DNA from 3 places in the Pseudomonas sihuiensis genome. Region 2 is predicted to be linked to each of the others. Evidence: predicted binding sites of a transcription regulator. Region 2 holds the regulator's gene; each other region holds the start of a gene.

Region 1 (7,092 bases), 1.7 Mb from region 2:
TCACCCTGAGCAATGGCAAGGTCAATGCCATCTCGCCTGACGTGATCGCTGCGTTCAATGCCGCCCTCGACCGCGCCGAGCAGGATCGCGCCATCGTCGTCATCACTGGCCAGCCGGGAATTCTTTCCGGCGGCTATGACCTGAAGGTGATGACCTCGGGCCCGCAGAATGCAATCAACCTGGTGGCTGCTGGCTCCACGCTGGCGCGACGCATGCTCGCCCACCCCTACCCGATCATCGTCGCCTGCCCGGGTCATGCCGTGGCCAAGGGTGCGTTCATCCTGCTGTCGGCCGATTACCGTATCGGCGTGGAAGGTCCGTTCAATATCGGCCTGAATGAAGTGCAGATCGGCATGACCATGCACCACGTCGGTATCGAGCTGGCTCGTGATCGTCTGCGCAAGTCTGCATTCCACCGTTCGGTGATCAATGGCGAGATGTTCGACCCGGCTGGCGCTGTAGATGCCGGCTTCCTGGACAAGGTGGTACCGGCCGAGCAATTGCTGGCCACCACTCAGGCGGTGGCGCAGCAGATGAAGAAGATCAACATGACCGCACACAAGAACACCAAGCTGAAGGTGCGCAAGGCGCTGCTGGAAACCCTCGATGCCGCCATCGAGATGGACAAGCAACACCTGCTTTAAACGCAACTCTCGGTAACCCATAAATGAAAAGCGCCGCTTCCGTTGAGGTCGCGGCGCTTTTTCTTTGCGCGTCTCGCCAATTACCCCGCCGGCGAATGTCGGTGCGCGCGGCGCACCCAACGGGTCAGCCGGAATAATCCAGGGCCGTCCAGGCTCGGCTCAGGCCTTGCGCGAGCACGCAGCCGGGCTTGCTCAGTTGCTCGTTGAAGGCGGCCGGCAACAGCGTGGTTTCACCCTCTGCAGCACCATGGCGCTCGGTCAGCCACTGCAGCTTGCCGCAGTTGGGCGTTTCGATCACGTAACTGGCGGCAATGTTGGAGTGATGGCTGGGCAGTCGAATCACGTCGAGCACTATGCCCGTCTCCTCGACACGCTGGCCATCGGAGACCAGCACGGCCCAGGCCTGCTCGCCCTCGATCACCAGGTAGGCACCGTTGGCCTGTGGTCGATCAATCTGCGGTTGCGCGCAGCCGCTCAGCAGGGCCAATAGCACAATCGTCATCAGCATCTGTTGCATTGCCAATACCCCCTCGCAAGGCGCCCACCTTCAGGTGGTGGACGGGTTGTTGTCGCCTAAGTGAGGCCAATATCACTCAATACTGTTTATTTGTACAGTATTTTTCGATTAGGCTATATCGCAGGTAAATGATCGATTGCACAGGAGCGCCATCATGCTGGACGTACTGCAGCTAAAACACCGAGTGAACCGCATGCCGCTGGAGCGGGTACGCGAGATGGTCGAGGAACTGCAGCTCGAGGGCATCGTCACCGAGAGCCGCACCCCTTTCAATCGTCAGCACTTCAATACCTGCTTCGCCGAGATCGAGGCGCTGCTGCAGCGCGCCGGCTACCATCGGCAACTGGATGTGGTCGGCTACCAGGGTTTGGCCTATGCGCTGTTCGATCCGACTCGCTGGGAAGCCGTCGAAGTGCTGCGCTGGCTGCGCGACTTCGTCGAGGAGGCGCGCGTTCAACCGGCTTCCTGAGCCTACGATACGAACCAAAAAGGCTCAGCGACGCCCGCTCATGCACGGCATTGGCTCAGAAGCATGCGGGGTGAGCCAAGCCTGCGCTCGCTCCACACACTTCAACCCCCCCTCAAAACACAGCTGCAACTTATTGATCCTAAACAGCTAGCCTCTGGAAAGCCGGCACCCAGCCCCTACCGGTCAGGTACCACATGCCGCTGCTCGGCCGCTGTGCACGAAAGCTGGCAAGCCCCTTGCTAAGTCCTTGTCAATCATCCTGCGTAGCACGCCAACGGCGGCGGGCCGAGGATCACGGACAACGGCGTCCGTCAGGTCACCTTCCTCTCATTGAGGTGGCCTGGCGTACGCCGTTTTTTGTTTATGCGCCTGACAAGGATTAGACCCATGACCGATCGTGATTCGAACAAGTCCCTGGCCACCAGCCGCCGTAACTTCCTCAAGCAATCAATCGCCCTGGCCGGCGCCGTGAGCGGCATCGCCGCACTTGGCCTGTCGGCGCCGGCTTCGCTGCGCAGTGCAGCCTGGGCGGCCGGCTCCGACGCGCCGGAAAAAGCCGCGCTAACCGTCGGCTTCATTCCCCTGACCGATTGCGCTTCGGTGGTGGTCGCCGCCACCCAGGGTTTCGGCGAGAAATACGGCCTGACCATCAATCCGAGCAAGGAAGCCTCCTGGGCCGGCGTGCGCGACAAGCTCAATACTGGCGAACTGGATGCTGCCCATGTGCTCTACGGCATGATGTACGGCGCTCAGCTCGGCCTGGCGGGGCCGCAACGGGACATGGCAGTGCTGATGGGGCTGAACCAGAATGGCCAGGCCATCACCCTGTCCAAGCAACTGCGTGAGGCCGGTGTGACCAACGGTGCGCAACTGGCCGAACACGTGAAAAAAGGCGGCAATCCGCTGACCTTCGCCCAGACCTTTCCCACCGGCACCCACGCCATGTGGCTGTATTACTGGCTGGCCAGTGTCGGCATCAACCCGATGAGCGATGTGAAGACCATCGTCGTGCCGCCGCCGCAGATGGTGGCGAACATGCGCGTCGGCAACATGGACGGCTTCTGCGTCGGCGAGCCCTGGGGCGCGCGGGCTATCTTCGACAAGATCGGCTTCACCGCCACCACCACCCAGCAGATCTGGCCGGATCACCCGGAGAAGGTGCTTGGCACCACCCGCGCCTTTATCGAGCAGTATCCCAATGCCGCCCGCGCGCTAATCATGGCGATTCTCGATGCCAGCCGCTTCATCGAGGCCAGCGAGGAGAACCGCAAGAGCACCGCCAAGCTGATTTCCGGCAAGGCCTACGTCAACGCGCCGGTGCAGGTGATCGAGCCGCGCTTTCTCGCCCAGTACGAGGACGGCCTCGGCAACAGTTGGAAGGACGAACATGCCATGGCCTTCTGCAAGGACGGCAGCGTCAACTTCCCCTATCACTCCGACGGCATGTGGTTCCTCACCCAATTCAAGCGCTGGGGCCTGCTCAAGGATGCACCGGATTACGCGGCCGTGGCCGCACAGGTCAACCAGACCGCGCTCTACGCCGAGGCTGCCGGGGCCCTCAAGCTGGCGGTGCCGAGCAGCCCGCTGCGCAGCAGCACATTGATCGACGGCGTGGTCTGGGACGGCAGCAATCCAGCCGCCTACGCCGACTCCTTCGCCATCAAAGCCTGACCGGAGGTGAGCATGAATGCGCCCCTGAAAACACCACTGCCGCCAATCGCCAAGCCGCGCCTCTCTGCGCAGGCCTTGCTGCCCAGCGTCGCCGCATTGGGCAGCCTGCTCAAGGCCGGCATCGCCCCACTGCTGGGCATCATCGCCTTCATCGGCTTCTGGTCGCTGCTGGCGCAGTACAGCGAGGGCCTGCCCGGCCCCTTGAGCACCTGGCAAGCCGCGCTGGTGCTGTTCGCTGATCCCTTCTACGACAACGGCCCCAACGACATGGGCATCGGCTGGAACATCCTCAACTCGCTCGGCCGCGTCGGGGTCGGCTTCGGCCTGGCGGCGCTGGTGGGCATTCCCCTGGGGTTCGCCATCGGCCGTTTCGCCTTTCTCGCCGGCATGCTGGCGCCGATTATCAGCTTGCTGCGTCCGGTCTCGCCGCTAGCCTGGCTGCCGATTGGCCTGCTGGTGTTCGAGGCGGCCGGCCCGGCGTCGATCTGGGTCATTTTCATCAGCTCGATCTGGCCGATCATCCTCAACACCGCCGCCGGCGTGGCCAGCGTGCCGCAGGACTACCTGAACGTGGCCCGCGTGCTCAAGCTGTCGGAGTTCAAGGTGCTGACGCGCATCCTGTTTCCCGCCGTGCTGCCGCACCTGATGACCGGCATCCGCCTGGCCATCGGCGTGGCCTGGCTGGTGATCGTCGCCGCGGAAATGCTCACCGGCGGCATTGGTCTGGGCTTCTGGGTGTGGGATGAGTGGAACAACCTCAATGTCGAGCACATTCTCATCGCCATCATCATCGTCGGCCTGGTGGGCCTGGCGCTGGAGCAGATACTGCTGTTGATCGCCAAACGCTTTGACTACGCGAGCTGAAGAGGTGCGTTTCGCCAACCCCGTAGCCCGGATGCAGTTCGGGAACGCGATCTCCGTTTCCCCAGATTGCATCCGGGCTACGCAAACTTACAAATCAGTTCAATAGTAGACGCCAAGTCTTTGTTTTAAATGAAAGTGCCTCTGATTAAATCCGGGGCACAGCGCCAGAACGGGAGAACTCCGATGGACAAATTCGTGGAGCTGACCGCTGTCAGCAAGCACTTCGACACCAAGAAAGGCCGCTTCCAGGCACTGGCCGACGTCAACCTGAGCATCGCCCGCGGCGAGTTCGTCGCACTGATCGGCCACTCCGGCTGCGGCAAATCCACCGTGCTCAACCTGATCGCCGGCCTGCTCGACGCCAACGAAGGCGGGCTGATCTGCAATGGCCGCGAGATCGACGGCCCCGGCCCCGAACGCGCCGTGGTGTTCCAGAACCACAGCCTGCTGCCCTGGATGACCTGCTTCGGCAACGTCCACCTGGCCGTGGAAAAGGTCTTCGGCGCGCGCGAAAGCAAGGCCCAACTCAAGGCCCGCACCGAGCAGGCGCTGAACATGGTCGGCCTCAGCCATGCCATGCACAAGCACCCCAACGAGATCTCCGGCGGCATGAAGCAGCGCGTCGGCATCGCCCGTGCCCTGGCCATGGAACCCAAGGTGCTGCTGATGGACGAACCGTTCGGTGCCCTCGATGCTCTGACCCGTGCGCACCTGCAGGACGAACTGCTGCGCATCGTCGGGCAGACCCAGAGCACCGTGGTGATGGTCACCCACGACGTCGACGAAGCCGTGCTGCTGTCCGATCGCATCGTGATGATGACCAACGGCCCGGCCGCCACCGTCGGCGAAATCCTCGCCGTCGACCTGCCGCGCCCGCGCGACCGCCTGGCGCTGGCCAACGACCCGCAGTACCACGCCTATCGTACCGCCGTGCTGGAGTTCCTCTACCAGCGTCAGCAGCGTCCGGCCGCCTGAGTTTGCGACAACCGCTCTGGCGCGGGCGCTGGGGCGGGGAACCTCTGGGATCTTTCACGGACGAAGCTGTGCCTTAAACCGACGAGCAGAGAACACCGTGCTAGACCTCACCACCTGGAACCTGTCGATTCCCACTGAGCCCACCCCCACCACCATCACCACCGAACGTCTGAACAACGGCTACCAGAGCCGCTATTTTCGCCGCAACGGCGATGGCAGCGTGACGTTCTGGGTCCCCGTCACCGGCTCGACCACCGAAGACGCCCGCTACCCCCGCAGCGAACTGCGCGAAACCCAGCGCGATGGCAGCCTGAGCAACTGGCAGCACGCCAGCAGCGACAGCTACCTCAGCGCCGTGCTGCAGGTGGATCAGGTGCCCAGCCGCAACAAGGTGGTGATAGGTCAGATTCACAGCACCGATGTGCCGGGCAGCCAGAACGATCCGCTGGTCAAGGTGCAGTACCACTATCGCCGCGGCGTCGGGCGAGTGGAACTGTTACTGCGCCCCCGTCCCGGTGATAGCGAAGTGCAGAACATACTGCTGGCCGACAACGTGCAACTCGGCGAACGCTTCGGTTACGACCTGCGCGTCACGCCCAGCGGCCGCCTCGGTGTCAGCGTAGCCAGCAGCGACGGCGACGAGGGTGCCGTCTATCGCCAGCTCAGCAGCCGCTGGAACACGCAGTACCTTTACTTCAAGGCCGGCGCCTACATTCAGGACAACTACGGCCCGGACAAAGAAGGCGGCCGGGTCACCTTCTATCACCTCAACAGCACGCACCGCTAAGGCACGCGGCGACATACAATCGCCGCTTTTCTCGACGAAGGCTCGACCATGGCCCGCCTGACCCTGGAATTTCCCGAAGACCAGTACTGCTACAGCACCCAGCTCACCGTGCGGGTCACCGACATCAATGGCGCCAACCATCTGGGCAACGACTCGATGATTTCGATGATCTCCGAAGCCAGGGCGCGCTTTCTCTACGAGTTCGGCATTCGCGAGACCGATGAGGACGGCACCGGTATCATCGTCACTGATCTGGCCACCACCTACCGAGCCGAAGCCCATGCTCGCGACCAGTTGCTGTTCGAGGTCGGGGTGATGGACTTCAACCGCTATGGCGGCGATATCACCTTCCGCATCACCCGCCCGGCCGACGGCACACTGGTGGCCATGGCCAAGTCCGGCTTCGTGTTCTTCGATTACCGCCAGTCGAAGGTGGCGCCGATGCCGGACGCCTTCCGTGCCAAGTTCCCCAAGGTCAATCGGCTCGACTGAGCGGGGTTCCTCATGCGCCAGGCGCACGCTGACGAAGCAGGCCCTGGCAGGAACTTGCACAGTTATTGCTGCAAGCACCGTGACACATCGCCAATCGTCTGCTACGCCTAGAAGGCCGTTGAAAAACGTAGGCGAGGCAGCCAGTGCAAGGCAAAAACAGGCGAAAAAGCGGAGTTTACGAGTTGTAAATGAGCATTTTGAGCCTGTTTTTAACGCAGCAATGACAACGCAGGTAGTTTTTCAACAGCCTGCTAGGTCAGAACAGAAAAAGGGGGATCGAGGATGACCGACACCTACCGCCGTGCCCGTCAGGCGGGGCTGCTGAGCAATCTGCTGGCACTCGCACTGCTGACCGCGCCGCTACCCACTCACGCAACCAGCGTTACCCAACTTTCCAGCGTCCAGTCTCAAGCCCCTCTCAGTACGCAGCGATCGCCCCATTCGGGGGCATAGACGGCGCAAACGCCTCGTTTTACGGCAGTACTGCGGGTACTGAAGGTGCGTAGCGCCTGATCCCAGGGCCTCTGCTCGGCTGGCTCGGCTCTTGCTTGTTTCCTCGCACCAGGTAGCCAACGGCGGCCACCTCCCTCACGACAAAGACGTCGCCTCACCTCGCCTTCATGGCCTGTGGTGAAGCGGCGTTTTTTTTCGTGTTCGCCCCAGTGACCGGGGC
Region 2 (7,092 bases):
CTGGGGCGCCGGGGCTCTGGCCAGTATTGGCCTGCTGCTGGGCGCCGCCGCCCTGCTGGGGTTGGGCCGCGTGCTGGCGCAACGGCAGAGCGTCGGCGCGGCCGAACTGCAACGGGGCGCTCTGACGCCTGGCACACTGCTGTTCGTCATCGCCATCATGTTGCACAACGTACCCGAGGGCATGGCGGTTGGCGTGGCAGCGGGAGCGGGCTTGAGTGGCGCCGATGGCCTGGCGATCGGCATCGCCCTGCAGGACGTACCGGAAGGCCTGATCGTCGCCCTGGTGCTGGCCAGTGCCGGGATGGGACGCGGCAAGGCGGTAATGATCGGTGCGGCGTCAGGCCTGGTCGAACCGCTGTTCGCGGTGCTCTGCGCCTGGCTGGTCGGGGTTTCGCACATGCTGTTGCCCTGGGGGCTGGCGCTGGCTGCGGGGGCGATGCTGTTCGCGGTGATCCACGAAATCATTCCCGAAGCACATGGCAGTGGTCATGCAGGCGATGCCAGTCTGGCGCTGGTGCTGGGCTTCTGTCTGATGATGGTGCTGGATACGGCCTTGGCGTAGCGGGAGACGTGCACACGGCCCTCCAAGGCTTTCTACTCACCTTCGTCGAAGTAATTCTCGATCAGGCCGACCAGTGCAGCGAGCGCCTCGTGATCCTGCTCGCCTTCGGTCAGCAGGTGCACATTGGTGCCCTTGCCGGCAGCCAGCATCATTACCGCCATGATGCTCTTGCCGTCTACCAGGCTTTCGGCGCTGCGGCCGATGCGCACCTGGCAGGGGTAGGTGCTCGCTACACCGACGAACTTGGCAGCAGCACGGGCATGCAGACCAAGTTTGTTGATGATGGTGATTTCACGTGCTGGCATCGCGGCAGGATTCCTTAGCTGAGGTCGCGGTGACGCACCTGGACGTTCTTCAGCGAGTCTTTGAGTGCCTGGCTCAGGCGGTTGGCCAGGTACACCGAGCGGTGGTGGCCACCGGTGCAGCCAATGGCGATGGTGACATAGGCGCGGTTGCTGGCGGCGAAGCGTGGCAGCCATTTTTCCAGGTAGGCGAGGATGTCCTGATACATCTCCTCGACCTCCGGTTGCGCGGCCAGGTAGTCGATCACCGGTTGATCCAGCCCGGAGTGGTCGCGCAGTTCCGGCTTCCAGTAGGGATTGGGCAGGCAGCGCGCATCGAACACCAGGTCGGCGTCCACCGGCATGCCACGTTTGAAACCGAAGGATTCGACGAGAAAGGCGGTACCGGTCTGCGTCTGGCCCAGCAGGCGTAGTTTGAGCGTGTCGCGCAGCTGGTAGAGATTCAGGCGGGTGGTGTCGATCTTCAGATCGGCCCGGTCAGTGATCGGTGCCAGCAGCTGGCTTTCGTAAGCGATGGCCTCGGCCAGCGAGCGGTTGTCGTTGGTCAGCGGGTGGCGTCTGCGGGTTTCGGAAAAGCGTTTGAGCAGGGTTTCGTCTTCGGCGTCGAGATACAGCACGTCGCAGCGGATGTTGCGCTTGCGCACTTCGTCGAGCAGTTCCGGGAAACGCTTGAGCTGGCTCAGCAGGTTGCGTGCATCGATGGAGACGGCCACCTGCGGCAGCAGCATGTCGCTATGCGGCAGGAAACGCTCGGCAAGATCCGGCAGCAGGCCGGCCGGCAGGTTGTCGATGCAGTAGAAACCGTTGTCCTCAAGTACATCGAGGGCGGTGCTCTTGCCCGAGCCCGAGCGACCGCTGACGATGATCAGGCGCATGTTTATTGACCGTTCTGAATGTCCACGACGACCTGATAGAGATCTTCGCCGCTCTTGGCCTGGCGCAGACGTTCACGTACATCCTGGCGATCAAGCATGCTGGCGATCTGGCGCAGCAGGTCGAGGTGGGCATCGGTGGCCGCCTCCGGCACCAGCAGCACGAACAGCAGATCGACCGGCACGCCGTCGATGGCGTCGAAGTCGACTGCCGTCTCCAGATGCAGGACTGCACTGATCGGGGCACTGCAGCCAGCCAGGCGGCAGTGGGGAATGGCAATGCCGTTGCCGAAGCCGGTAGAGCCGAGCTTCTCGCGGGCGATGAGGCTTTCGAATATGTCCTGGGCATCCAGGTCGGGTAGATCACGCGCAACCAGGTTGGCGATCTGTTCTAGCACGCGTTTCTTGCTGCCGCCCGGCACGTTCACCAGGGAACGGCCGGGGGTCAGGATATTTTCAAGTCGGATCATGGATAGGGAATGTTAGCGGGCCGTGGCGCCTTGCAGGCGTTCGAGCTGCTTTTCCTTGTGCTTGATGAGTTGACGGTCGAGTTTATCGGCCAACAGGTCGATGGCAGCGTACATATCCTGGTGTTCGGCGTTGGCGACGACTTCGCCGCCGGCGATGTGCAGGGTGGCTTCGATCTTCTGTTTGAGTTTCTCGACCTCCATGGTCACCTGTACGTTGGTGATCTTGTCGAAGTGGCGTTCCAGTCGGCCCAGTTTCTCGCCGATATAGTCACGCAGGGCGTCGGTCACATCCAGCTGATGTCCACTGATGTTGACTTGCATACCGCTTTCTCCTCACTGGCTTGTGTAAGAGGCGGGTCTGGTTCGACCCACCGCCGGAACACTTTGGCCTGAAGGCCTGAGGCCTTCAGTCAATCTGGCCTACATCAGTCGCTTGCGCTCACTCGAGGGCGCTATGCCGAGGGACTCGCGATACTTGGCGACCGTCCGACGGGCGACTTGGATGCCTTGTGCCTCCAGTAAACCAGCGATCTTGCTGTCGCTCAACGGCTTTTTCGCGTTTTCTGCTGCAACCAGTTTTTTGATGATCGCGCGGATAGCGGTGGACGAGCATTCGCCGCCTTCGGAGGTGCTGACGTGGCTGGAGAAGAAATATTTCAGTTCGTAAATGCCACGCGGGGTGTGCATGAATTTCTGCGTGGTAACGCGTGAAATCGTCGACTCGTGCATACCCACGGCTTCGGCGATGTCGTGCAGCACCAGAGGCTTCATCGCCTCGTCGCCGTAGTCGAGGAAGCCACGCTGGTGCTCGACGATCTGCGTGGCCACCTTCATCAGCGTTTCGTTGCGGCTCTGCAGGCTCTTGATGAACCAGCGGGCCTCCTGCAACTGGTTGCGCATGAAGGTGTTATCGGCGCTGGAATCGGCGCGTTTGACGAAGCCGGCATACTGCGGGTTGACCCTCAGGCGCGGCATGGCTTCCTGGTTCAGCTCCACCAGCCAGCGTTCGTTGTGCTTGCGCACGATAACGTCGGGCACGACGTATTCCGGTTCGCTGGACTCGATCTGCGAACCCGGACGCGGATTCAGGCGCTGGATCAGGTCGATGACCTGGCGCAGTTCGTCTTCCTTGAGCTTGGTGCGGCGCATCAGCTGGGCGTAATCGCGGCTGCCGAGCAGTTCCAGGTAGTCGCCAACCACGCGCTGGGTTTCGTTCAGCCAGGGGGTGTTGGCAGGCAACTGACGCAGTTGCAGCAGCAGGCACTCGCGCAGGTCGCGGGCGCCGATACCGGCCGGTTCGAACTGCTGGATGCGGTGCAGCACCACCTCCACTTCGTCCAGTTCGACATCCAGCTCGGGGTCGAAGGATTCGGTCACTTCCTCGAGCGTTTCTTCGAGGTAGCCGTCGTTGTTGATGCAGTCGATCAGAGTCGCTGCGATCAGGCGATCCTTGTCCGACATGGGCGCCAGGTTCAGTTGCCAGAGCAGGTGGCTGTGCAGGCTCTCGCCGCTGGAAGTGCGAGTGGTGAAATCCCACTCGTCATCATCGTTGCTGGGCAGGCTGCTGGCGCTGGTCTGGTAGATGTCTTCCCAGGCCGTGTCGACTGGCAACTCGTTGGGAATGCGCTCGCCCCACTCGCCTTCTTCCAGGTTGTCCACCGTGGGGGTGGTTTCCTGGTAGCTGTCTTCCTTGCTTGGGGCTGGGGTGGCGCTTTCGGCGCCATCAGCCATCGGATCGCTGTTGTCGAAGTCGTCGCCGTCTTCCTGGCGCTCGAGCATGGGATTGGATTCCAGTGCCTCCTGGATTTCCTGTTGCAGGTCCAGGGTAGACAGTTGGAGGAGGCGGATAGCCTGTTGCAGCTGCGGGGTCATCGTCAGCTGCTGGCCCATCTTGAGGACTAGCGATGGTTTCATTGCAGACCTTAATTTACTGGCGAGTTACGCCTTCCACATCAGGGCGCCGAAGCGCCGCCAGGAAGCAAATTATATGCCTGAATTTCTCGTTTTTGCCTAGGGGTTGCAATATTTATGTAGCGAAATAGTGAGCGACCTACAGGTTGTGTGAAAGCGTAGCGAGCGAAGGTGAGGCAATACCGATGGCGGCCCCGCAAAAACAGGCGAGAAAGCGCAGTTTACGACTGTAAATGAGCATTTTTAGCCTGTTTTTAACGCAGCATCACCGAGTGCAGTAGTTTTCACGCAGCCTGCTACAGGCGGAATTCGTGGCCCAGGTAAACCTCTTTCACCGTCTGGTTGGCGAGGATGGTCTCGGCGTCACCTTCGGCGATCAGCTGTCCATCGTTGACGATGTAGGCGGTCTCGCAGATGTCCAGGGTTTCGCGCACGTTGTGATCGGTGATCAGGATGCCGATGCCCTTGGTCTTGAGGTGATGGATGATCTGCTTGATGTCGCCCACGGAGATCGGGTCGACCCCGGCAAAGGGTTCGTCGAGCAGGATGAACTTGGGGTTGGTGGCCAGAGCGCGAGCAATCTCCACGCGGCGTCGCTCACCGCCGGACAGGCTCATGCCGAGGCTGTCGGCGATATGGTGGATATGGAATTCCTGCAGCAGGCTTTCCAGTTCCGCCTGGCGCCCGGCGCGGTCCAGGTCCTTGCGCGTTTCGAGGATGGCCATGATGTTGTCGGTCACCGACAGCTTGCGGAAGATCGAGGCTTCCTGCGGCAGGTAGCCGATGCCGGCGCGCGCGCGACCGTGCATGGGCTGGTGACTGACGTCGAGGTCGTCGATCAGCACGCGGCCCTGGTCGGCGCGTACCAGGCCGACGATCATGTAGAAGCAGGTGGTCTTGCCTGCGCCGTTGGGGCCGAGCAGACCGACGATCTGACCGCTTTCGATGCTCAGGCTGACGTCACGCACGACCTGGCGGCTCTTGTAGCTTTTCGCCAGGTGTTGGGCTTTGAGAATGGCCATTACTGCTGCTGATCCGCGGGTTTGTTCTTCGGTTGGATGACCATGTCGATACGCGGGCGCGGCGTGCTGACGTTGCCGCCTGTTGCGCGGCCGGCGTTGACGATCTGGCGGCGGGTGTCATAGACGATCTTCTCGCCTTCGAAGGTATTGCCTTCCTGAATCACCTTGGCCTGGTCGATCAGTACGATGCGCTCATTGCTGGCGAAGTACTGGATGGTCTTGCCGTAGGCCTTGACGATGTCCTTGTCCACGGCAGGCTTCTGCTCGTAATAAGCCAGGTTGCCCACCGAGGTGAAGACGTCGATATCGCCGCTGGCGGTCTGGGTGATGGTGACGGTGTCACCCGTGATCTTCAGGGTGCCCTGAGTGATGATCACGTCGCCGCGGTAGACGGCTACACCTTGTCGGTCATCCAGTTCGGCGCTGTCGGCCTGGATGCGGATCGGTTGATCACGATCCGATGGCAGTGCCCAGGCAGCCGCGCTTCCCAATACGGCGCCGAGGCTGAGAATCAGGGGGAGGGTATTAACGAACCTCATGCTGGCCTCTTACGTTGGACTGCAGGAGCATCCTGCCGTCATTCAAGTACGCTTTCATTCCTTGTGCCGTGGTCACCCCATTGGCCGCGACGATTCTAACGGCTTGCTCGGTCTGCGCATATTCCTTGTCAGGAATAACCGTCATGCGGCTGCTGGTGATAACGGTGGGGCGGTTCTTGGCGTCGGTGCGGGCGATGCGCACGTCGTCGATCAGTTCTACCTCGACGCCGCCAGGCGAGACTTCGGCACGCTGGCTGGTGACTTCCCAGGGCAGCTCGGTGCCGCGATAGAGCTCCAGCTTGGGGGCGTCGATCAGGGTGATGTCGGTGCTTTTGATGTGCTCGAGCTTGTCCGCGGTCATGCGGTAGTGCAGTTTGCCGTCATCCTGGAACTGCACGGTGCGCGCGCCCACTGCATAGAAGTCAACGACGTTGTCGTCGCTGGCCCGCTGGGCTTGGCGTGTGCTGTCCGGGGCAAGGTTCCAGTAACCGAGTGCGGCCACGACGACTGCAATCAGAGCAAAGATCAGGGTGTTGAGGATTTTACGCGGCATGCTGTTCTCTACAGGTAGGCGGCCTGGGCCGCATCCAGTGTGCCCTGGGCACGCATGATCAGTTCGCAGAATTCCCGTGCCGCACCGTCGCCGCCGCGTGCCTGGGTTACGCCATGGGCGTGCTGGCGGACGAAGCTGTCGGCGCTGGCCACGGCCATGCCCAATCCGACACGGCGAATGACCGGAAGGTCCGGCAAGTCGTCGCCAAGATAAGCAACCTGTTCATAGCTTAGGCCGAGTTCGGCGAGCAGGCCGTCGAGTACCACGAGTTTGTCCTCGCGGCCCTGGAACAGGTGCTGGATGCCCAGGTTGTTGGCGCGGCGCTCCACCACCGGGGTCTTGCGCCCGCTGATGATGGCGGTGCGCACGCCCGAGTTGATCAGCATCTTGATGCCGTGGCCGTCGAGCGTGTTGAAGGTCTTGAACTCACTGCCGTCTTCGAGGAAGTACAGGCGGCCGTCGGTCAGCACGCCGTCGACGTCGAAGATCGCCAGTTTGATGGCGCGGGCGCGTTGCAGCAGGTCGTTCATCACATCACTCCAGCGCGCAGCAGGTCATGCATGTTGAGGGCGCCGACCGGGTTGTCCAGGTCGTCGACTACCACCAGCGCATTGATCTTGTGGTCTTCCATGATCTTCAGGGCCTCGGCCGCGAGCATCTCGGCGCGGGCGGTCTTGCCGTGCGGGGTCATGACTTCGTCGATCAATGCCTGGCGCACGTCGATACCCTTGTCCAGGGTGCGGCGCAGGTCGCCGTCGGTGAAGATGCCGGCGAGGCGGCCGTCTTCTTCCAGCACCACGGTCATGCCCAGGCCTTTCTGGGTCATTTCCAGCAGGGCGTCGCGCAGGCTGGTGCCGCGGC
Region 3 (7,092 bases), 450 kb from region 2:
GCGCCGCCCCAGGAATCGAAGATCTGTACCGCCTGCGCACCGGCCAGGACCTGCCCGTTCAGATAAGCGGTGACCGACTGCGCCAGCTTGTCGAGCAGCGCGTGCAAGGCTTGCGGGTTGTCGTAGAGCATGGCCTTGGTCTTGCGGAAGTCCTTCGACGAACCGCCTTCGACCATGTAGGTGGCCAGCGTCCACGGGCTGCCGGAGAAGCCGATCAGCGGCACGCGGCCATTGAGCTCGCGGCGAATGGTGCGCACGGCGTCCATCACATAGCCCAGATCTTTCTCCGGGTCGGGCACCGACAGCGCCTCGATGTCGGCCAGGTTGCTGACCACTTTCTTGAAACGCGGGCCTTCGCCGGTCTCGAAGTACAGGCCCTGGCCCATGGCATCGGGAATGGTGAGGATGTCGGAGAACAGAATCGCCGCATCCAGTTGCGGGTAGCGATCCAGCGGCTGGATGGTGACCTCGCAAGCCAGCTCCGGGTTCTTCATCAGGCTCACGAAGTCGCCGGCCTTGGCCCGGGTCGCGCGGTACTCCGGCAGATAGCGGCCGGCCTGGCGCATCATCCAGATCGGCGTGACATCCACGGGTTGCTTGAGCAGGGCACGAAGGAAACGGTCGTTCTTCAGGGCGGTCATGGCAGAGTCCTAGAAAAAAGTGCGGGCATTTTCGCAGAGCGCAAAACAAAAGGCACGGCGGGTGCCGTGCCTTTTGTCCATCGCGACGATATGCCGCGACGATTCACCAGCTGCGATAGGGCAGGAACTTGCCGTTGAGCACGATCTGCACGCGGTCACCCTTGGGGTCGGCGACGCGGGAAATGTCCATGCTGAAGTCGATGGCGCTCATGATGCCGTCGCCGAATTCCTCGTGGATCAGTTCCTTGATGGTCTCGCCGTAGACGTTGATCATCTCGTAGAAGCGGTAGATCAACGGGTCGGTGGGCACGGCCTTGTCCCAGTGCTTGTGCGGGAACGCCTGCAGTGCGGTGGAGACCTCCACCGGCAATTCGAGCATCTCGCACAGGGCATCTGCCTGCGCCTTGGGCATGCTGTTCATGCCCAGGCAGGCGGAGGTCGTCCACACCGGCGACATGCCGATGCCCTGGCCAAGTGCGGCCCAGTCCAGGCCAAGGCGCTCTTTGGCGGCGGTGATGGTGATGCGCATCTGTTGCTTATCCATGGTGAAACTCCTTCACAGGGGTCAGAGGTACGACCCTGGCGGCCGCTGCCGGCTCGTCCAGGGCAGGGTTGATTTCGGGCGGGAAGCCTTGCTCGTCGGCCACGGTGCGGCCGCGCAGCTCGTGCGAGCGGTTCACCAGGAAATCCACGAGGTGATTGCGGATGCGGTAGTACGCCGGGTGGTGAATCACCTGGTCGCGCTGCCGTGGCCGTGGCAGGTCGATGCGCACCGATTCGGCGATGCGCGCCTGCGGGCCGTTGGTCATCAGCAGGATGCGGTCGGAGAGCAGGATCGCCTCGTCGACGTCATGAGTGATCATGAACACCGTCTGCTGGGTGGCGCTCCAGATCTTGATCAGCTCGTCCTGGATCACCCCTCGGGTCAGGGCGTCCAGCGCACCGAAGGGTTCATCGAGCAGCAGCAACTGCGGCTGGGTGGCGAAAGCGCGGGCGATGCTCACGCGCTGGCGCATGCCGCCGGACAGCTGCGCCGGCTTGCGCGCCTCGGAGCCGCCCAGGCCGACCATTTCCAGATACTTGCGGCTGTGCGCACGGCGCTGTTCCTTCGACCACTGCGGGAAACGCGCGCGTACACCGAACTCGACGTTCTCCAGCGCGCTGAGCCAGGGCAGCAGGCTGTAATTCTGGAACACCACGCCGCGCTCGAGGCTGGGCCCGGCGACCTCCTTGCCGGCCATCTCCAGCGTGCCCTCGCTGAAGCTGTCGAGCCCGGCCAGGGCGTTGAGGATGGTCGACTTGCCACAGCCGGAGTGACCGATGATGCAGACGAACTCGCCCTGGTCGAGACCGAAGCTGACGTCTTCGAAGACCGTCAGCGGCTCGTTGCCGGGTTGCGGGAAGCGCTTGGCCAGACGGCGGGCATCGAGAAAATAGCGGGACATGACATCACTCCTGATAGCTGACGAGACGGGCGACGCTGCCCAGCAGAAGGTCGAGCAGCATGCCGACCACGCCGATCATCAGAATCGAGAAGATCACGCTGGCCAGGTTGAGGTTGTTCCACTCGTTCCACACGTAGTAACCAATACCGGTGCCACCGACGAGCATCTCGGCGGCCACGATCACCAGCCAGGCGATGCCCACCGAGATGCGCATACCGGTGAGGATGGTCGGCATGGCCGCAGGCAGGATCACGCTGAACGCCGTGCGCAGCGGGCTCAGTTCATGGGTGCGGGCAACGTTGATCCAGTCGCGGCGCACGCCAGCGACGCCGAAGGCGGTGTTGAGCAGCATCGGCCATACCGAGCAGATGAAGATCACGAAGATCGCCGAGGTCTGCGAATCCTTGATCACGAACAGCGCCAACGGCATCCAGGCCAGCGGCGAGATCGGCCGCAGGATCTGGATAAAGGGGTTGAGCGCGCGGTACATCAGCGGCGACATGCCGATGACGAAACCAACGGGAATCGCCACCAACGCCGCCAGCAGGTAGCCGGTCAGTACCCGGTACAACGAATGCGCGAGCTGGATGCCGATGCCCTTGTCGTTCGGCCCGTTGTCATAGAACGGCTGGCTCAGCTCGGCATAGGCATGCGCCAGCACTACCGAAGGTGGCGGTACCCGTGCTTCCTGCTCGGCCTCGCCCATGAGCATGGCGTATTCGTCATCGGCACTGACTGCGGCGCTGGCGGGCACGCGGCAGAGCACCTCCCAGACCACCAGCAGCAGAACCAGCAGCACAACGGAAAGAATCGCCGCGCGCAGGGAAATGGACGCTTTCATCACGACCTCCGCATGGCGAAGCTGGCCAGGTAACCGTCCGGATCGGCCGGGTCGAAGGGTTTGCCCATCACGCTGAACGATTTGTAGGCGTCGGCTGGCACCGGCAGGCCGAGCTCTTTCATCACCTTGCCGGCGTCAGCCGCGAGGAAGACCCGCTCGGCGATGTTGCGGTAGTCGACATCCCCTTGCAGATAGCCCCAGCGCTTCATCTGGGTGAGGATCCACACGGCCATCGACTGCCAGGGGAACGGATCGAAGTCGATGCGCTGCGGCTCGTCATGAATGTTGCCCAGGCCATCGGCATAGCGCCCACTGAGCACCTGCTGCACCACCGGCACCGGCTGGTTGAGGTAGTTGCGGGTGGAGATAGCCTCGGCCACCGCCTTGCGGTTCTCGGCCTTGGAGGAATACTGCGTGGCATCGATCAGCGCATGCAGCAGCGCGCCATAGGTATTGGGGTTTTCACTGGCGAAGCGCTGGCTGCAGGCGAAGGCGCAGCACGGATGGCCCGGCCACAGTTCCTTGGTCAGCAGGTGGATGAAGCCGACCTTCTCCCACACCGCGCGCTGGTTGAACGGGTCCGGCGAGAGGAAACCATCGAGGTTGCCGGCGCGCAGGTTGGCGACCATCTCCGGTGGTGGCACCACACGGATCTGGATATCGCGATCCGGATCCAGGCCATGCTCGGCAACGTAGTAGCGCAGCAGGAAGTTGTGCATCGAGTATTCGAACGGCACACCGAAGCGCATGCCCTTCCACAGTTTCGGATCGCGTTTATCCTGATGCTGCATGCCAAGCACGATGGCCTGGCCGTTGACGTTTTCCAGCGCCGGCATGACGAAGGGCGTCTGCGTCGACCCCAGCCCCAGGCTGATGGCCAGCGGCATCGGCGAGAGCATGTGCGAGGCGTCGTATTCGCCGGCCAGCGACTTGTCGCGCGCCACCGCCCAGCCGGCGGTCTTCACCGTTTCCACGTCCAGCCCGTATTTGGCGTAGAAGCCCATCGGCTCGGCCATGATGATCGGCGTGGCGCAGGTGATGGGCACGAAGCCGATCTTCAGCTTGGTCTTCTCCAACGGGCCAAGGCTGTCCTTGACCGCCGCCTTGACCGCATCCAACGGGATCAGGCTGCCCAGAATCGCCGCCGCGACACCGCCCCCGATCATCCCCATGAAACTGCGCCGGGAGAAATCGTTATGGCCGAACACGCCGCGCACGATGGCGTTCTCCACGGCGCGATCAAGCATGGCTTCGCTGCTATCGGGCAGCGCAGCGGCACTCGGCGTGCAACGCTGGCAAGCACACCCGGCGGCATGGGAAAGCTCGCTGTCGGGGCTGAATGGATCGTCCAGGCTGTTGACGCTCATCGTGATCACTCCTGCGATGGCCTGCCCCAGATTGGTGAGGCGGGCGCTGACTGGGCTGGGCCATTACTGACCGGTTCATATCAGCTATTGCAGGAGCTGTACCAGCTCAAAAAACAAATTAAGTAATTGAAAAATAAAGACTTTAAAGCAATAAAATAAATACGAAATATCGTTATTCGCGAGAATTCGTCAGATTAAAAAACGATATCTCGTCAACTGGCACGCACTTTGGATAACGACCTGACAGGTCAATCCAGCGAGGCTCGAAATGCCCGATCCAACTGCCGCCAGCCAATTGCTGATGCAACACATGCAGAGCGCCAGCCTGGTCATCGATGCCACCCACGACCGCATCCTGCATGCCAATCCAGCCTGCTGCGCTCTACTCGGCTGGCCGCTGGATGAACTGCTCGCACTGCGCGCCAGCCGTCTCTGGGCGCATGACCTTGGGGCACTGGTCACCTTCACCGAAGAGGTGCAGGTGCGCGGCAATGCCTGGCGTGACGGCCTCGGATTGCTGCATCACGATGGCGAACGCCTGGAGGTGGAAATCGAGGGCAGCCGGCTGACGCGTGACGGCACTACCCTGCTCGGCCTGCTGATCCAACAGCGTCGCCGCCTCGACGCCCTGCGCGGGCTCGCTGAAGCCGAGCGCTATCAACGTCAGGGACTGCTCGAATGGCAGGGCGTGGAACGCATCTTCCGCCAGTTCGAGCGGCAGAATCAGCTGATCCTCGGCGCCGCTGGCGAGGGCATCTACGGGGTCAACCGTAATGGCGAGACCACCTTCGTCAACCCGGCGGCCGAGCGCATTCTCGGCTGGCGCGCCGACGACCTGATCGGCCACAACATTCACGACCTGATTCACCACCACCATCCCGACGGCAGCACCTACGACGGCCATACCTGCCCGATCTACGCCGCCTTCAACGACGGCGAGGTGCATCAGGTGGCCGACGAGGTGTTCTGGAACAAGGACGGCAAACCGATCCCGGTGGATTACACCAGCACGCCGCTGCGTGACGACGGCGAACTGGTCGGCGCCGTGGTGGTGTTTCGTGACATCAGCGAGCGCCTGGAGACCGAGCGCCGGCTGCGCCAGGCACTGAGCGAAGTGCAGCAGCTCAAGCAACGCCTGGAGCTGGAGAATGCCTACCTGCAGGAGGAAATTCGTGGCGAGTACGCCCAGCACGACCTGGTCGGACGCAGCGCTGCCATGCAGCAGGTGATCCGCCAGATCGAACTGGTCGCCCCCACCGGTGCCAACGTGCTGATCACCGGCGAGTCAGGCACCGGCAAGGAACTAATCGCCCGCGCCATTCACGACAACAGCGGACGCAGCCGCCGCCCACTGATCCGGGTGAATTGCGCAGCGGTACCCCGTGAACTGTTCGAGAGCGAGTTCTTCGGCCATATCCGCGGCGCCTTCACCGGCGCGCTGAATGACCGCGTCGGGCGCTTCGAATTGGCCGATGGCGGCACGCTGTTTCTCGACGAGGTAGGGGAAATCCCTCTGGAGCTACAGAGCAAGCTGCTGCGCGTGCTGCAGGAACAGCAACTGGAGCGGGTCGGCGACAACCGTACCCGCCAGGTCGACGTGCGCGTGATCGCCGCCACCAACCGCGACCTGCGCCAGGAAGTGCGTGCCGGCCGCTTCCGTGAAGACCTGTACTTTCGCCTCAACGTCTTCCCCATCGAGTCGGCGCCACTGCGCCAGCGCCCGGAAGACATTCCGCCGCTGGCCCAGCACTTTCTCAGCCGCGCCTGTCGCCAGCTCAACCGCCCTGAGCCCAGCCTGCGCCTGGCCGACATCCAACGCCTGCAGGCCTATTCCTGGCCGGGCAACATTCGTGAGCTGGAGAATCTGATCGAGCGCGCGGTGATCATTTCGCCCGGCACCCGGCTGCGTTTGGACTTGCCCAACGACAACGGCAACGACACGCCGTCACAGCCACAGGTGGAACAGGAAATGAGGATTTTCACTCAGGGCGAGCAACGCCGGCAGATGCGCGAAAACCTGATCGCAGCACTGAAGGCCTGTGCGGGCAGGATATCGGGGAAGGACGGCGCGGCGCGGTTGCTGGAGCTGAAGCCAACGACCCTGCGCTCACGCCTGGAGAGTTTCGCCATCGACCCGCGCGACTACAGACCACGTAGGTCGCAGCCGCCCAGGTACGAGACGAGTCAAACGCCGAGGTAGTCGAGGATGCCTTCGGCGGCGTTGCGGCCTTCGAAGATCGCCGTCACCACCAGGTCGGAACCACGCACCATGTCGCCACCGGCGAAGATCTTCGGGTTGCTGGTCTGGTGCTTGAACTGCGACTGCTCGGGCGCCACGACGCGGCCTTGGCTGTCGGTCTGGATTTCGAACTGCTCGAACCAGGGCGCCGGGCTCGGGCGGAAGCCGAAGGCGATCAGCACGGCTTCGGCCGGGATAATCTCCTCGGAACCCGGGATCGGCTCGGGGCTGCGACGGCCACGGGCATCGGGCTCACCGAGACGGGTCTCGACCACCTTGATGCCTTCCACCTTGTCTTCACCGACGATGGCTATGGGCTGGCGGTTGAAGAGGAACTTCACGCCCTCTTCCTTGGCGTTCTTCACTTCCTTGCGCGAGCCCGGCATGTTCTCTTCGTCACGGCGGTAAGCGCAGGTCACGGCCTTGGCGCCCTGACGGATCGAGGTGCGGTTGCAGTCCATCGCGGTGTCGCCACCGCCCAGTACCACGACGCGCTTGCCCTTCATGTCGATGAAGTCTTCCGGCGCCTTCTCGAAACCGAGGTTGCGATTGACGTTGG

What was found. The regulator sigma-54, encoded in region 2, starts transcription at its own class of promoters, with help from an activator protein. The targets are predictions, from matches to a motif close to ANTGGCATNNANNTTGCTNT.
Region 1: the regulator sigma-54 is predicted to act here: its motif matches at 1,854-1,873, upstream of BLT86_RS06655 (CmpA/NrtA family ABC transporter substrate-binding protein).
Region 3: the regulator sigma-54 is predicted to act here: its motif matches at 4,510-4,529, upstream of BLT86_RS22000 (sigma 54-interacting transcriptional regulator).

The regions. Positions count from the first base shown of each region.
Region 1 covers NZ_LT629797.1:1,400,295-1,407,386, forward strand. Annotated here, with positions in the region: gene BLT86_RS06640 (crotonase/enoyl-CoA hydratase family protein) at 1-644, shown strand, start outside; gene BLT86_RS06645 (hypothetical protein) at 769-1,161, opposite strand; gene BLT86_RS06650 (hypothetical protein) at 1,316-1,630, shown strand; gene BLT86_RS06655 (CmpA/NrtA family ABC transporter substrate-binding protein) at 2,018-3,301, shown strand; gene ntrB (nitrate ABC transporter permease) at 3,314-4,165, shown strand; gene BLT86_RS06665 (ABC transporter ATP-binding protein) at 4,349-5,140, shown strand; gene BLT86_RS06670 (polysaccharide lyase family 7 protein) at 5,238-5,927, shown strand; gene BLT86_RS06675 (thioesterase family protein) at 5,976-6,419, shown strand.
Region 2 covers NZ_LT629797.1:5,138,049-5,145,140, forward strand. Annotated here, with positions in the region: gene BLT86_RS23955 (ZIP family metal transporter) at 1-562, shown strand, start outside; gene BLT86_RS23960 (HPr family phosphocarrier protein) at 595-867, opposite strand; gene rapZ (RNase adapter RapZ) at 882-1,739, opposite strand; gene ptsN (PTS IIA-like nitrogen regulatory protein PtsN) at 1,742-2,206, opposite strand; gene hpf (ribosome hibernation-promoting factor, HPF/YfiA family) at 2,219-2,527, opposite strand; gene BLT86_RS23980 (RNA polymerase factor sigma-54) at 2,627-4,120, opposite strand; gene lptB (LPS export ABC transporter ATP-binding protein) at 4,414-5,139, opposite strand; gene lptA (lipopolysaccharide transport periplasmic protein LptA) at 5,139-5,678, opposite strand; gene lptC (LPS export ABC transporter periplasmic protein LptC) at 5,665-6,231, opposite strand; gene BLT86_RS24000 (KdsC family phosphatase) at 6,240-6,761, opposite strand; gene BLT86_RS24005 (KpsF/GutQ family sugar-phosphate isomerase) at 6,761-7,092, opposite strand, start outside.
Region 3 covers NZ_LT629797.1:4,689,119-4,696,210, reverse strand. Annotated here, with positions in the region: gene hemE (uroporphyrinogen decarboxylase) at 1-641, opposite strand, end outside; gene cynS (cyanase) at 745-1,185, opposite strand; gene BLT86_RS22015 (ABC transporter ATP-binding protein) at 1,178-2,086, opposite strand; gene ntrB (nitrate ABC transporter permease) at 2,091-2,927, opposite strand; gene BLT86_RS22005 (CmpA/NrtA family ABC transporter substrate-binding protein) at 2,927-4,294, opposite strand; gene BLT86_RS22000 (sigma 54-interacting transcriptional regulator) at 4,563-6,494, shown strand; gene BLT86_RS21995 (FAD-dependent oxidoreductase) at 6,479-7,092, opposite strand, start outside.